One region of the Rosenbergiella sp. YN46 genome, then DNA from elsewhere that is predicted to be linked to it. Evidence: predicted binding sites of a transcription regulator. Region 1 holds the regulator's gene; the other holds the start of a gene.
What was found. The regulator PurR, encoded in region 1, represses purine synthesis genes. The targets are predictions, from matches to a motif close to CANGCAAACGTTTGCNTG.
Positions count from the first base shown of each region.

Region 1 (5,792 bases):
AACCTTCCTGTAATACACGCTTGAAGAAGTTGGGATTCTTAACCTGAATATCGCCCGGTGCGGTGCCATTTATATTGATGCTGGCCCGTCCGAGCATCTCACTGGCGATGCGATACCACTCGCTGTCAGTGACGCTGGTTTCTTCTATACACGATGAACTCATAGTTTCTCCATCACCTGATTGCGATCGGGTCCATTACAGCTTTTACGCTATCAGAAAAAGCGTAGTCGCTATTTTGGCCTTGTGAGAATTCTCACGGAAAATCCGAGCGTCCGATTACCGACGTGAATAAAGAAGGAGAAGTCTTCCTTGTAAGACCCTCAAATAACAGAAAACGGGAGCAGGGCGCTCCCGTTACTACCTAATATTTATGATATATATCCAGAGCTGTTTTCAGTATATGCCTCTGATAAAAGTGATTCAATAAAAATTGTTAGTGCCCTAATTAGATGGGAATAGCATTATTTATCCCGTTATTTTCCCTGGCGTGATGGGCGCCACTGTTGCTGCGGTGCGCGCTGCATCAGGTAGCCCAGTAGCGCCAGTACTACGGTAGCAACCATTACGCCGGTGGTGGTAATCAGCGGCTGTTCCACTCCCCATGAAACCAGCAAACTGGCCAGAAAACAAAGCCCGAGCTGCAGCGTATTCTGCAACGCGGCGGCACGTCCGGCATCGCCCGGAAATGGCAGCAGGGCCGCGGAAACGACGATGGGGTAGATTGCGCCGTTAGCCAGCGCCATTATGCAGAAGGGGATTAGCAGCAGCGTCAGGGTCGCATGGCCGGAAAGCGCTACGCCCCAGGTCGCCAGTACGCTCAGCGCAAAGAGACTCAGCAGCCACGGTAACAGTTGCTCGCCGCTCCAGCGGGATAGCGCGCTGCGACAGCCGTAGCCGCCTGCCAGAAAAGCGATAGTCTGGGGCACGTAGCTCAGCCCGGTGGCGCCGGGGCCGTAGCCCAGATCGCGCAGCAGAAACGGCGAGCCGGTAAGCCAGGCGAAGAAACTGGCGGAACAGGCCGCGTAAATCAGCACGTTGCCGCGGTAGCCGCGACTGCGCAGCAGCGTCACAAACCCGGTTTTCGGTGCCTGTGTGCCCTCAGATGGCGCAGGAAAATGCGGAGGCAGACGCAGGGCGGGAGCCATCAGCAGCAGAGTGATGATAAACAGCGCAAGGAAGATAGCCTGCCATTCGAAGTGCACCAGCAGCCAGCTGCCCAGTAGCGGCGCCAGAGCCGGGGAAAGCGCCACCAGCGGCATAATAGTGGCGAAAACCCGTTTTGCCTGGGGCCCCGGATAGCGGTCGGCCACCAGCGCCTGCCAGCTGACGGTGGCGGCACAGACGCCAACCGCCTGAATAAAGCGCAGCGTCAGCATCAGCGCCGCGCTCTTCACCCACAGCATTCCCAGACAGCCGAGAGCGAACAGCGTCAGCCCTGCCAGCAGTATCGGGCGGCGGCCGAAGCGATCCGACAGCGGCCCCCAGACCAACTGGGCCAGGGCGAAACCGGCCAGAAACAGGCTCAGGCTGGCGCTTATCGCGCCAGGCGCGGCGTTCAGACTGTGCTGCATGGCGGAAAATGCCGGCAGGTACATATCGGTGGCCAGAAAGCCGATAACGCTCAGCCCGGCCAGCCAGGCCATAAATCCTTTTCCAGATCGCATGATTTTTCTCTAACGCTTTTTCTGGTGATACACAAACAATGGGTGCAGTGTAAGGAGTGCGCTATCGCTTGTGAAACGCTAATATTTGCCTGTTGCATTCAAATTTTTTGCAGGCAGATATGTGGTCAGAATACTCACTGGAAGTGGTAGATGCCGTTGCTCGTAACGGCAGCTTTAGTTCGGCGGCTCAGGAGCTGCATCGGGTGCCTTCGGCGGTCAGCTATACCGTGCGTCAGTTAGAGACATGGCTGGCGGTACCGCTGTTCGTGCGCCGCCACCGCGATGTTGAACTGACGGAGGCCGGGGCCTTTTTTCTGCGCGAGGGGCGAGAAGTTATCAAAAAAATGCTCGCCACTCGCCAGCGCTGTCAGCAGATAGCCAACGGCTGGCGCGGTCAGTTTTCCATCGCCGTGGATAACATCGTCAAACCGGCGCGTATCCGCCAGCTGGTGCTGGATTTCTATCGCCATTTTCCCGATGTGGAGCTGCTGGTTTCCCGTGAAGTGTTTAACGGCGTGTGGGATGCGCTGGAAGACGGGCGCGTGGAGCTGGCGATCGGCGCTACCCGGGCGGTGCCTGTTGGGGGGCGTTACGCGTTTCGGGATATGGGGATGCTGCGCTGGCATTGCGTGGTGGCGGCCAGTCATCCGCTGGCAGAAGAGAGGGGACCGCTGGATGACGAACGGCTGCGGCGCTGGCCTTCGCTGGTGCTGGAGGATACTTCGCGTTCGCTGCCTAAGCGTACCACCTGGCTACTGGATAACCAGCGCCGCATGGTGGTACCGGACTGGGAGAGTGCAAAAGAGTGTCTGGATGCCGGGTTGTGTGTCGGTATGGTGCCGGCCCATATTGCGCAACCTCGGATAAAAAGTGGTCGCTGGACGGCGCTGACCCTGGAAAACCGTTTTCCGGATGCCGCCTGCTGTCTGAGCTGGCGTCAGAATGAAGCGTCGCCGGTGCTGGTCTGGCTGCTGGATTATCTGGGGGATAGCGAAACGCTGAATGCGGAATGGCTGAAGGAGCCCGACTGAGCGGGCTCCCTGGCGTTAGCGCCGATAGTCGCGGAACGGGCCATCGGCCACCGAGCGGCGTTCAATCAGGCGTGGGTGAACTTCCAGAGTGCGGGACTGCTCGCGCTTATTGACGATACGGTCGATAAGCATATTAAAAGCCGTTTCTCCCAGAGAATCCTTGGGCTGGTGGATGGTGGTCAGCGCTGGTGTGAAGTAACGGGAGTTGCGCACATTGTCATAACCGATAATCGAAATATCCTGAGGAACCCGCAGGCCCATTTCGTCGGCGGCGCACAGGGCGCCCATCGCCATTACATCGCCGCCGCAGAATACCGCCGTGGGGCGCTGCGGCGCGGACAGAATCTGCTGCATGGCGCGGTAGCCGGATTCCGGCTCGAAGTCGCCCTGAACCACCCATTTTTCGTTCAGTCTGATGCGCGCTTCTTCCAGCGCCTTTTTAAAGCCTGCCAGACGGCCAGCGCCAGTATTGCGGTGCGGCGAGCCGGGGATCGCGCCGATATCGCGATGGCCGCGTTCAATCAGATAGCGTCCCGCCATGTAACCCCCTTCGAAGGCATTGTCGATCACCGAGTCGGTGAAATCGGCTTTCGCTTCGCCCCAGTCCATCACCACCATCGGAATGTGGCGGTACTCTTCGAGCATCTCCAGCAGCGGCTCCGGATATTCCGAACACATCACCAGCAGGCCGTCAACGCGCTTCTGGGCCATCATCGACAGGTAGGCGCGTTGCTTTTCCTGGTTGTTCCAGGCGTTGCCCAGTACCAGGGTGTAGCCCGTATCAAAACAGTTTTTCTCTATGGCCTCGATAATTTCCGCAAAGTAGGGGGCTTCACTGCTGGTGGCCAACAGCCCGATGGTCCTGGTGTTATTCACTTTCAGGCTGCGGGCTACGGCGCTGGGTGAGTAATGTAGCTCTTTGATGGCGGCCCATACCGCATTACGGGTCTCTTCCGCGACAAAGCGGGTTTTATTAATGACATGTGACACCGTCGTGGTGGAGACGTTTGCCCGCTTTGCCACATCTTTAATTGTTGCCATCAGTCGTCACTCCCGGCCATTTCCTGGGTTCCTGAATACCGGCCGGTTAATCGTTTGCCTGGACTTATCCCGGGGCGCAACTTTTCGGGCTGCGGGTATGTCGGGGAGGCGACATTAAACGGGAGGAGGGCATAACCGGACGGCGCATAAACAAGTTAGCCGGGGATTTTGTCCTATCTTCGCCAAAAGTGGAAGAGGAAATCTGCATATAAAGCCACTTGATGCAGGATTTTCAGAGCCGTTTGTGGGAAAATGAATCAGTCCTTACACTAAATATGGAAAAGGAGCAGGAGAAACGCATGAGTACCGATCTGAAATACTCGCTGATCACCACCATTATCGCCCTTGGCGTGATTGTTGGCGGCGCCCTGACCGCCGTACTGCATTAATCTCCGGCCCGGATGCGCCCTGTTGCGTATCCGGGCCTTTCTATTATTGCCATTTGCGCAACAGCCTTTTGCTTTTAACACGACTTTAACTTTTCCCTTCAGACTGTCATTATTCTCCGCCTGACGATATCCGGAAGCAGTGAGTTCCGCCCTTGCGGAAGCTGTCTCCCGAATTTACCGGAGAAATAACAATGAAAGTCAATTTCCCCTTACTGGCGCTGGCCATCGGGGCATTTGGTATAGGAACAACAGAATTTTCCCCTATGGGCTTATTACCGGTGATCGCCGATGGCGTAGGGGTTTCCATTCCCGTGGCCGGTATGCTGATTAGCGCTTACGCAATTGGCGTAATGGTTGGCGCGCCGCTGATGACGCTACTGCTATCGCATCGTGCCAGACGCAGTGCGCTGCTGTTTCTGATGGGAATCTTTATTGTCGGCAACCTGCTGTCAGCGCTGGCGCCGAATTATGGCATGCTTCTGCTTTCCCGCATTATCACCAGCCTTAACCACGGCGCTTTCTTTGGACTGGGATCGGTAGTGGCGGCGAGCCTGGTACCCAAAGAGAAGCAGGCCAGCGCGGTAGCCACTATGTTTATGGGACTGACTATCGCTAACATCGGCGGCGTGCCAGCTGCGACCTGGCTGGGCAGCGCCATCGGCTGGCGTATGTCCTTCCTTGCCACCGCCGGTCTGGGCGCGATCGCGATGCTGAGCCTGTGGCTGTCACTGCCTGCGGGCGGCGCTGGGGCTCGTCCGGACGTGAAGCGCGAGCTGGGAGTACTGATGCGTCCTCAGGTATTAATGGCGCTGCTGACCACGGTTCTGGGCGCAGGGGCGATGTTTACCCTTTATACCTATATCGCACCGGTACTTCAGCGCGTGACTCACGCATCACCGGGTTTCACTACCGGGATGTTGGTGCTGGTGGGGCTGGGATTTTCGCTGGGTAACTATCTGGGCGGCCGCTGCGCTGACCGTTCGGTTAACGGTACTCTGAAAGGTTTTCTGCTGCTGTTGACCGTGATTATGGTGGCGATACCCTGGCTTGCGCGCAGCGAGGTCGGCGCCGCTATCGCCATGGTAGTTTGGGGCGCGGCAACCTTTGCCGTGGTTCCGCCGCTGCAGATGCGGGTGATGCGCGTAGCCCATGAAGCGCCGGGGCTCTCTTCGTCGGTCAATATTGGTGCTTTTAACCTCGGTAACGCGCTGGGCGCGGCGGCGGGCGGTGCGGTAATCTCCGGTGGGCTGGGATACGGCTTTGTTCCGGTGATGGGCGGCATTATCGCCGCACTGGGACTACTACTGGTGCTGTTTTCGTCGCGTAAGACGTCGGAGCGGACGCTGGCCGTGGATGCCGAGTAATGAAAACGACGCCCCCTTGAACCCAGGGGGCGAATCCACGCGTTAGCGCAGAGTGTTCGGGGTCATAACCCGGCGGGCGCCAATGTAGTGGCGCTGCCAGTAGTCGTCACTCAGAGAGGTTATCTGGATATCGCGCCCGGTGCGCGGCGACTGGATAAACTTGCCATTTCCCACATAGACCCCTACGTGATCGGCGGCGCCGCGGCCGCGAATGCGGAAGAAAACCAGATCGCCGCGCTGTAGCTCGCCGCGATTCACCGGTGCTGCGTCGCGCAGGTGATACATTTCGTTGGCGGTGCGGG
Region 1 covers NZ_JAZHEE010000021.1:22,397-28,188, reverse strand. Annotated here, with positions in the region: gene cfa (cyclopropane fatty acyl phospholipid synthase) at 1-163, opposite strand, end outside; gene punC (purine nucleoside transporter PunC) at 475-1,665, opposite strand; gene punR (DNA-binding transcriptional activator PunR) at 1,785-2,696, shown strand; gene purR (HTH-type transcriptional repressor PurR) at 2,712-3,737, opposite strand; gene cydH (cytochrome bd-I oxidase subunit CydH) at 4,037-4,126, shown strand; gene V3W49_RS14820 (MFS transporter) at 4,318-5,490, shown strand; gene V3W49_RS14815 (C40 family peptidase) at 5,533-5,792, opposite strand, start outside.

Region 2 (5,792 bases), on a different contig from region 1:
GCAGCACAATGGGGATATTGCCCGCCAGAAAAAGGCTTTGCAGGGTGCTGACGAAGTAACGCGCCGGGATTACCCAGGTCACCGCCCGGATGGCGGCAGGCATACTGTCTATCTGGAAAATAAAGCCGGATAGCATTACCGATGGCAGAAACGCGGCGTTCAGCGCCACCTGGGCGGCGTTAAACTGGTTGCGGGTCAGGGTGGAGATTAACAGCCCCATGCCGAGGGTGCTCAGTAAAAACAGGCTGGTAATGATAAACAGCAGCAGCAGAGAACCGCGGTACGGCACCCCCAACACAAAAACCGTCATCAGCATACAGATAAGCATCGCCAGCATGCCCAGAAAATAGTAGGGAATAAGCTTGCACAGCAGCAGCTCGGTGCGGGTTACCTCGGTGGAGAGCAGCGCCTCCATGGTGCCGCGCTCCCACTCGCGGGCCACCACCAGTGAGGTCAGAATGGCGCCGATCACCGTCATGATAATGGTGATGGCGCCGGGGATTATAAAGTGGCGGCTGATGGCGGCCGGATTAAACCAGTAGCGGCTCTGCACGTCGATCAGCGGCTGTAGACTTTCACCCCGGGCCAGCGCGCGCTGCTGCTGCCAGACCTGCCAGCTTCCCTGGACGTAGCCCTGCACGAAGTTGGCGGTATTGGGTTCGCTGCCGTCGGTTATTACCTGAATCGGTGCGCTGTCGCCGGGGCTTGCCTGGCGCTCGGCGAAATTCACCGGCAATACCACCAGCCCGCGAATCCGTCCGCCCTGCATCATTTCGATCAACTGCTGGCGATTATTGCTGACGGTCGCATCGATAAAGGGAGAGGCGCTCAGGGTACGGGTAAAGTCCACCGCCTCTTCGCTGCGCTGTTCCAGCAGAACCCCGACCCGTAACTGGCTGGAATCCAGGTTAATGCCGTAGCCGAAGATAAACAGCAGCAGCAGGGGAATGACCACCGCAATCAGCCAGCTACTGGGATCGCGCAGAATCTGGCGGGTCTCTTTCAGACACAGGGCGCGCACCCGACGCCCCGAGAAACGTTGATTATTGGCCATGGCTGTACTCCTTGTCCCACTGGTGAATCAGGGCGATAAAGGCCTGCTCCATGGTGGGATCCGGATGTTCGGCGTCTGCGGCCTGTTGTTTCAGGTCGTCCGGCGTACCGCTGGCGATGATTTTGCCGTGGTACACCAGCCCGATACGGTCGCAATATTCCGCCTCGTCCATAAAGTGGGTGGTCACCATAACGGTCACGCCGCGCTCTACCATGCTGTTGATATGCAACCAGAATTCGCGGCGGGTGAGGGGGTCGACGCCGGAGGTGGGTTCGTCAAGGAACAGAATATCCGGCTCGTGCATCAGCGAGCAGGCCAGCGCCAGGCGCTGCTTAAAGCCCAGCGGCAGAGAATCGGTGCTCTGGCGGGCGATGGGCGTCAGGTTAAAAGCCGTGCTCATCCGCTCAATGCGCTCTTGCTGGCGTTTCCCCTTCAGGCCGTAGATACCGGAGAAAAAGCGCAGGTTCTGATTAACCGTCAGGTTGCCGTACAGCGAAAACTTCTGGGCCATATAACCCAGGTGCTGGCGCGCCTGGCCGGAATTGGTCTTCAGATCCATATCCAGCACCAGCGCCTGACCCGAGGTGGGCGTCAGCAGGCCGCACATCATCTTGAAGGTGGTGGATTTACCCGCGCCGTTGGGGCCGAGCAGCCCGAATATCTCGCCGCGGGTCACTTTGAAGTCGACACTATCGGTGGCCGCGAAGTCGCCGAATTTTTTGGTCAGCTGGCGCGCTTCGATCACCGTTTCGCCTGGCTTGCCTTCCACATCGTGCAGAATGGCGCCCAGCGGCGATTCGACGGCGCTGGTGCCGCCCAGTAAATCGATAAAGGCATCCTCAAAGCGCGGCGCCGTCTCTTCGATGCGTTCGGGCGGCAGCGCCAGCGCCCGGCTCAGGTGGTCGATCTGAGCCTCTTTTTTCAGAATCACCCGCACCGATTTTCCCTGGATGACGCCGTCGCTGACCGTCGGCTGGCGCAGCGCTTGCTGTAACAGCTGACGGCTGTTGAGACGGGGGCTGGTCATCAGCCAACTGCGTCCGGTCATCTGGCGGGTCAGCGCTTTTGGTTCGCCCTGGTAGAGTATTTCCCCTTCGTTCATCAACAGGATAGTGCGGCACTGCTCGGCTTCGTCCAGATAAGAGGTGCTCCACAGAATCAGCATGCCTTCGTTTGATAGCGTGTGCACCATCTGCCACAGCTCGCGGCGCGAGATGGGATCGACGCCGACGCCCGGCTCATCCAGCAGCAGTACCTGAGGCTGACCCACCAGGGTGCAGGCCAGCCCGAGCTTCTGCTTCATTCCACCGGAAAGCTTGCCCGCCAGCCGCCCGGTGAAAGGGGCGAGGGCGGTAAAGGCCAGCAGCTTTTCGAAGGTCTGGCGGCGCTGTTCGCCGGTCACGCTGCGCAGGTCGGCATACAGATTCAGGTTTTCCTGGACCGTTAAATCTTCATAAAGACCGAACTTCTGGGGCATATAGCCCAACAGCGAGTGAAGCTCGCCGGAATCCTGGATGGGATCGAGTTCGGCCACCCGGACTTCGCCCTCGCTGGGGCGCAGCAGGCCCGCCAGCATGCGCATCAGCGTGGTTTTACCGGCGCCGTCCGGCCCTGCCAGGCCAATAACGCCGCCAGCGTTAAGCGTTACCGTCAGGCTGGCGACCGCCGGTTTTTCCATATCGGGGAAGCGTTTGACCACCCCGCGTAGTTCAATGGCGCGTTCAGCGTGGCTCATCGCTGCTTGCCTTCGCGTCGCTAAAGCGCAGGGTAACCGGCATTCCCTGGCGCAGGGTATCGTCCGGGTCGGTTACGATAATGCGCAGGCGATAGACCAGGTCGGTACGCAGATCCGGCGTTTCGACGCTTTTAGGCGTGAATTCGGCGGTCGGCGAGACAAAGCCTATCTTCCCGTGCCAGGGAGTGTTCGGGCGGCCATCCGTGTAAATCAGTACCTCACGACCCGGCCGGGCCTGGTTAAGGTTTGGCTCATCGATATAAGCGCGGATCCAGACCGGGCGGGTCAGCGACAGCGTCAGAACGTTGCTGCCGGCGCTGAGCATGGTGCCTGGCTCTATGGAGCGGGTCAGCAGGGTGCCGTCGGAAGGGGCGATAAGCGTGGCGTCCTGAAGATCCAGTTGCGCCTGGGCCAGTGCGGCCTGGGCCTGTTCCAGACTGGCTTTGGCCTCGGCGATTTCCTGCGGTCGGTTCCCGGTCTGGTACTGGGCCAGCTTATCGCGGGCCGCTTTCAGGTTGGCCGCGGCCTGATCGCGCGATGAACGGGCGTTGGACAACGCGTCGGCGGAGACGGAGCGACTGTTCCACAGCCCAAGCTGACGCTGATAAAACTTGTCCGCATATTCCCAGGAGGCGCGCGCCTGACGTTCGGCGGCGGCGGCCTGAGCTATCTCTTCGCTGCGGTAGCCGGCCATCATCAGAGAGTATTTGGCCTGGGCGGCGGCGACGTTGGCCTGTGATTGTCGCAGGGCGTTATCCAGAGGCGCTTTATCCAGTTCGCCCAGCACGTCGCCGCGCTTAATGGTATCCCCTTCATCCACGTTAAGGGTCGCCAGACGCCCTCCAACCCGGAAGCTGATATTCACCGTGCGGATATCCACGTTGCCATATAGCGTCAGGGGCTGGTTATGCTGGCTGCGATACCACCACCAGCCGCCGAGGGTGGCGGCCAGCAGCGCCACAACGATCAGCGCCGCCACAACAGACTTGCTACTTTTCATTTTCGTCGGCTCCTCGCTGGACGGAAAGTCCCTGTAGAATGAGATCGATATGTTGGGTTACCACCCAAATAATTTGCTGAACCCCCGCCGCATCGAAGTGCTGCCAACCGGCGCGCAGCAGTATGGTTTCGCGCCCTAACCGGAAGGCGAGTATCTCCCCCAGCAGGGCATGGGTATGGAGAATGGTTTCGGTATCTCCGGGGTCGCGCCCGCAGTAGCGGGCGATCAAACGGGTAAGAAGTTCATGCATCGGCGCGGTCACCCGTTGGTGAATTAACTGATAAGCCTCGGTTGGGGCCAACTGCTCGCGGGAGATAAACTTGCTGATATTCAGCGTTTCATCGGCGGTGAGCAGGGTGATAAGGTGACGGCTGGCTTCAACGATAAGCTGGCGCACGGCTTGTCGTTCAGCACCGCTTTTCAGCAGCTTTTCGGCGGTGGCGGCATGCTGCTGGAAGTTATTCTCTATAAAATCGGCAATCCAGTGCGCGCAGGCCAGATAAAGCGCCTCTTTTGATCCGAAGTAATAGGTAATGGCGGCGATATTCTGCTGCGCCTGGGCAGCGATATCGCGGGTGGTGGCATGCAGGCCGTATTCGCCAAACTGGGCGATGGCGGCGTGGATGAGTTGCTGTCTGGCCTGCTCCCCTCTGGCGGTAGGGGGTGTGGTTCGGTTGCTCATCAGGCAGGAGTTCCTGAAAAGTTAATCAATCGATTGATTAAGAGTAAGCAGGTTTTGCCATTGTGTCCAGAAACGTCAATTGGTTCTGCTAATGTTTCCGCCTGTGGAGAATTTATGCGCCAGGTCGCAAAAACTGATACACTCCGCCCCCTGTAACGGCACTGTGGTTTGTGCCTTTGAGTAACCGGCCGGTTCCCGGCTTGCACACTCCCCCTGGAAACGACACCGGTTGCCCGGTCAGGGCGGGTCTGGAGTAGTTATGTCTTTTGATTCTCTTGGGCTGAGCCCCGATATTCTGCGCGCCGTTGCCGAACAGGGCTATCGCGAACCCACCCCTATCCAGCGCCAGGCGATCCCCGTGGTGCTCAGCGGTCGCGATCTGATGGCCAGCGCCCAGACGGGCACCGGTAAAACCGCCGGCTTTACGCTGCCGCTGCTGGAGCTGTTGACGCAGCGCGAGCCGCACAGCAAAGGGCGCCGTCCGGTGCGCGCCCTGATTCTGACCCCAACCCGCGAACTGGCCGCGCAGATCGGCGAAAACGTGCGCGACTACAGCAAATACCTGAATATCCGTTCGCTGGTGGTGTTTGGCGGCGTGAGCATCAACCCGCAGATGATGAAGCTGCGCGGCGGGGTTGACGTACTGGTGGCGACGCCGGGCCGTTTGCTCGATCTGGAACATCAGAACGCGGTGAAGCTGGATCAGGTGGAAATTCTGGTACTGGACGAAGCCGACCGCATGCTGGATATGGGCTTTATCCACGATATCCGTCGGGTGCTGGCAAAACTGCCGCCGCGCCGCCAGAATCTGCTGTTTTCCGCGACTTTTTCTGACGAGATCAAGGGGCTGGCGGAAAAACTGCTGCATAACCCGGAAGAGGTGGAAGTGGCGCGCCGTAATACTGCCTCGGAGCAGGTGACCCAGCACGTTCACTTTGTGGATAAAAAGCGCAAGCGTGAACTGCTGTCGCTGCTGATTGGCAAGGGCGACTGGCGCCAGGTGCTGGTCTTTACCCGCACCAAGCACGGCGCCAACCATCTGGCGGAACAGCTGAATAAAGACGGCATCACCGCTGCCGCCATTCACGGCAATAAGAGCCAGGGCGCGCGTACCCGGGCGCTGGCCAACTTTAAGTCGGGCGATATTCGGGTGCTGGTGGCGACCGATATCGCCGCACGCGGTCTGGATATTGAAGAGCTGCCGCACGTGGTCAACTATGAGCTGCCCAACGTGCCGGAAGATTACGTGCACCGTATTGGCCGTACCGGTCGTGCCGCCGCCACCGGTGAAGCGCTGTCGCTGGTCTGCGTGGATGAGCAT
Region 2 covers NZ_JAZHEE010000001.1:296,678-302,469, reverse strand. Annotated here, with positions in the region: gene V3W49_RS01395 (ABC transporter permease) at 1-1,054, opposite strand, end outside; gene V3W49_RS01390 (ATP-binding cassette domain-containing protein) at 1,044-2,789, opposite strand; gene hlyD (secretion protein HlyD) at 2,776-3,789, opposite strand; gene cecR (transcriptional regulator CecR) at 3,779-4,471, opposite strand; gene rhlE (ATP-dependent RNA helicase RhlE) at 4,731-5,792, shown strand, end outside.
Region 2: a site for PurR is predicted at 4,690-4,707, ahead of cecR (transcriptional regulator CecR). Genes of this name have one in related genera too.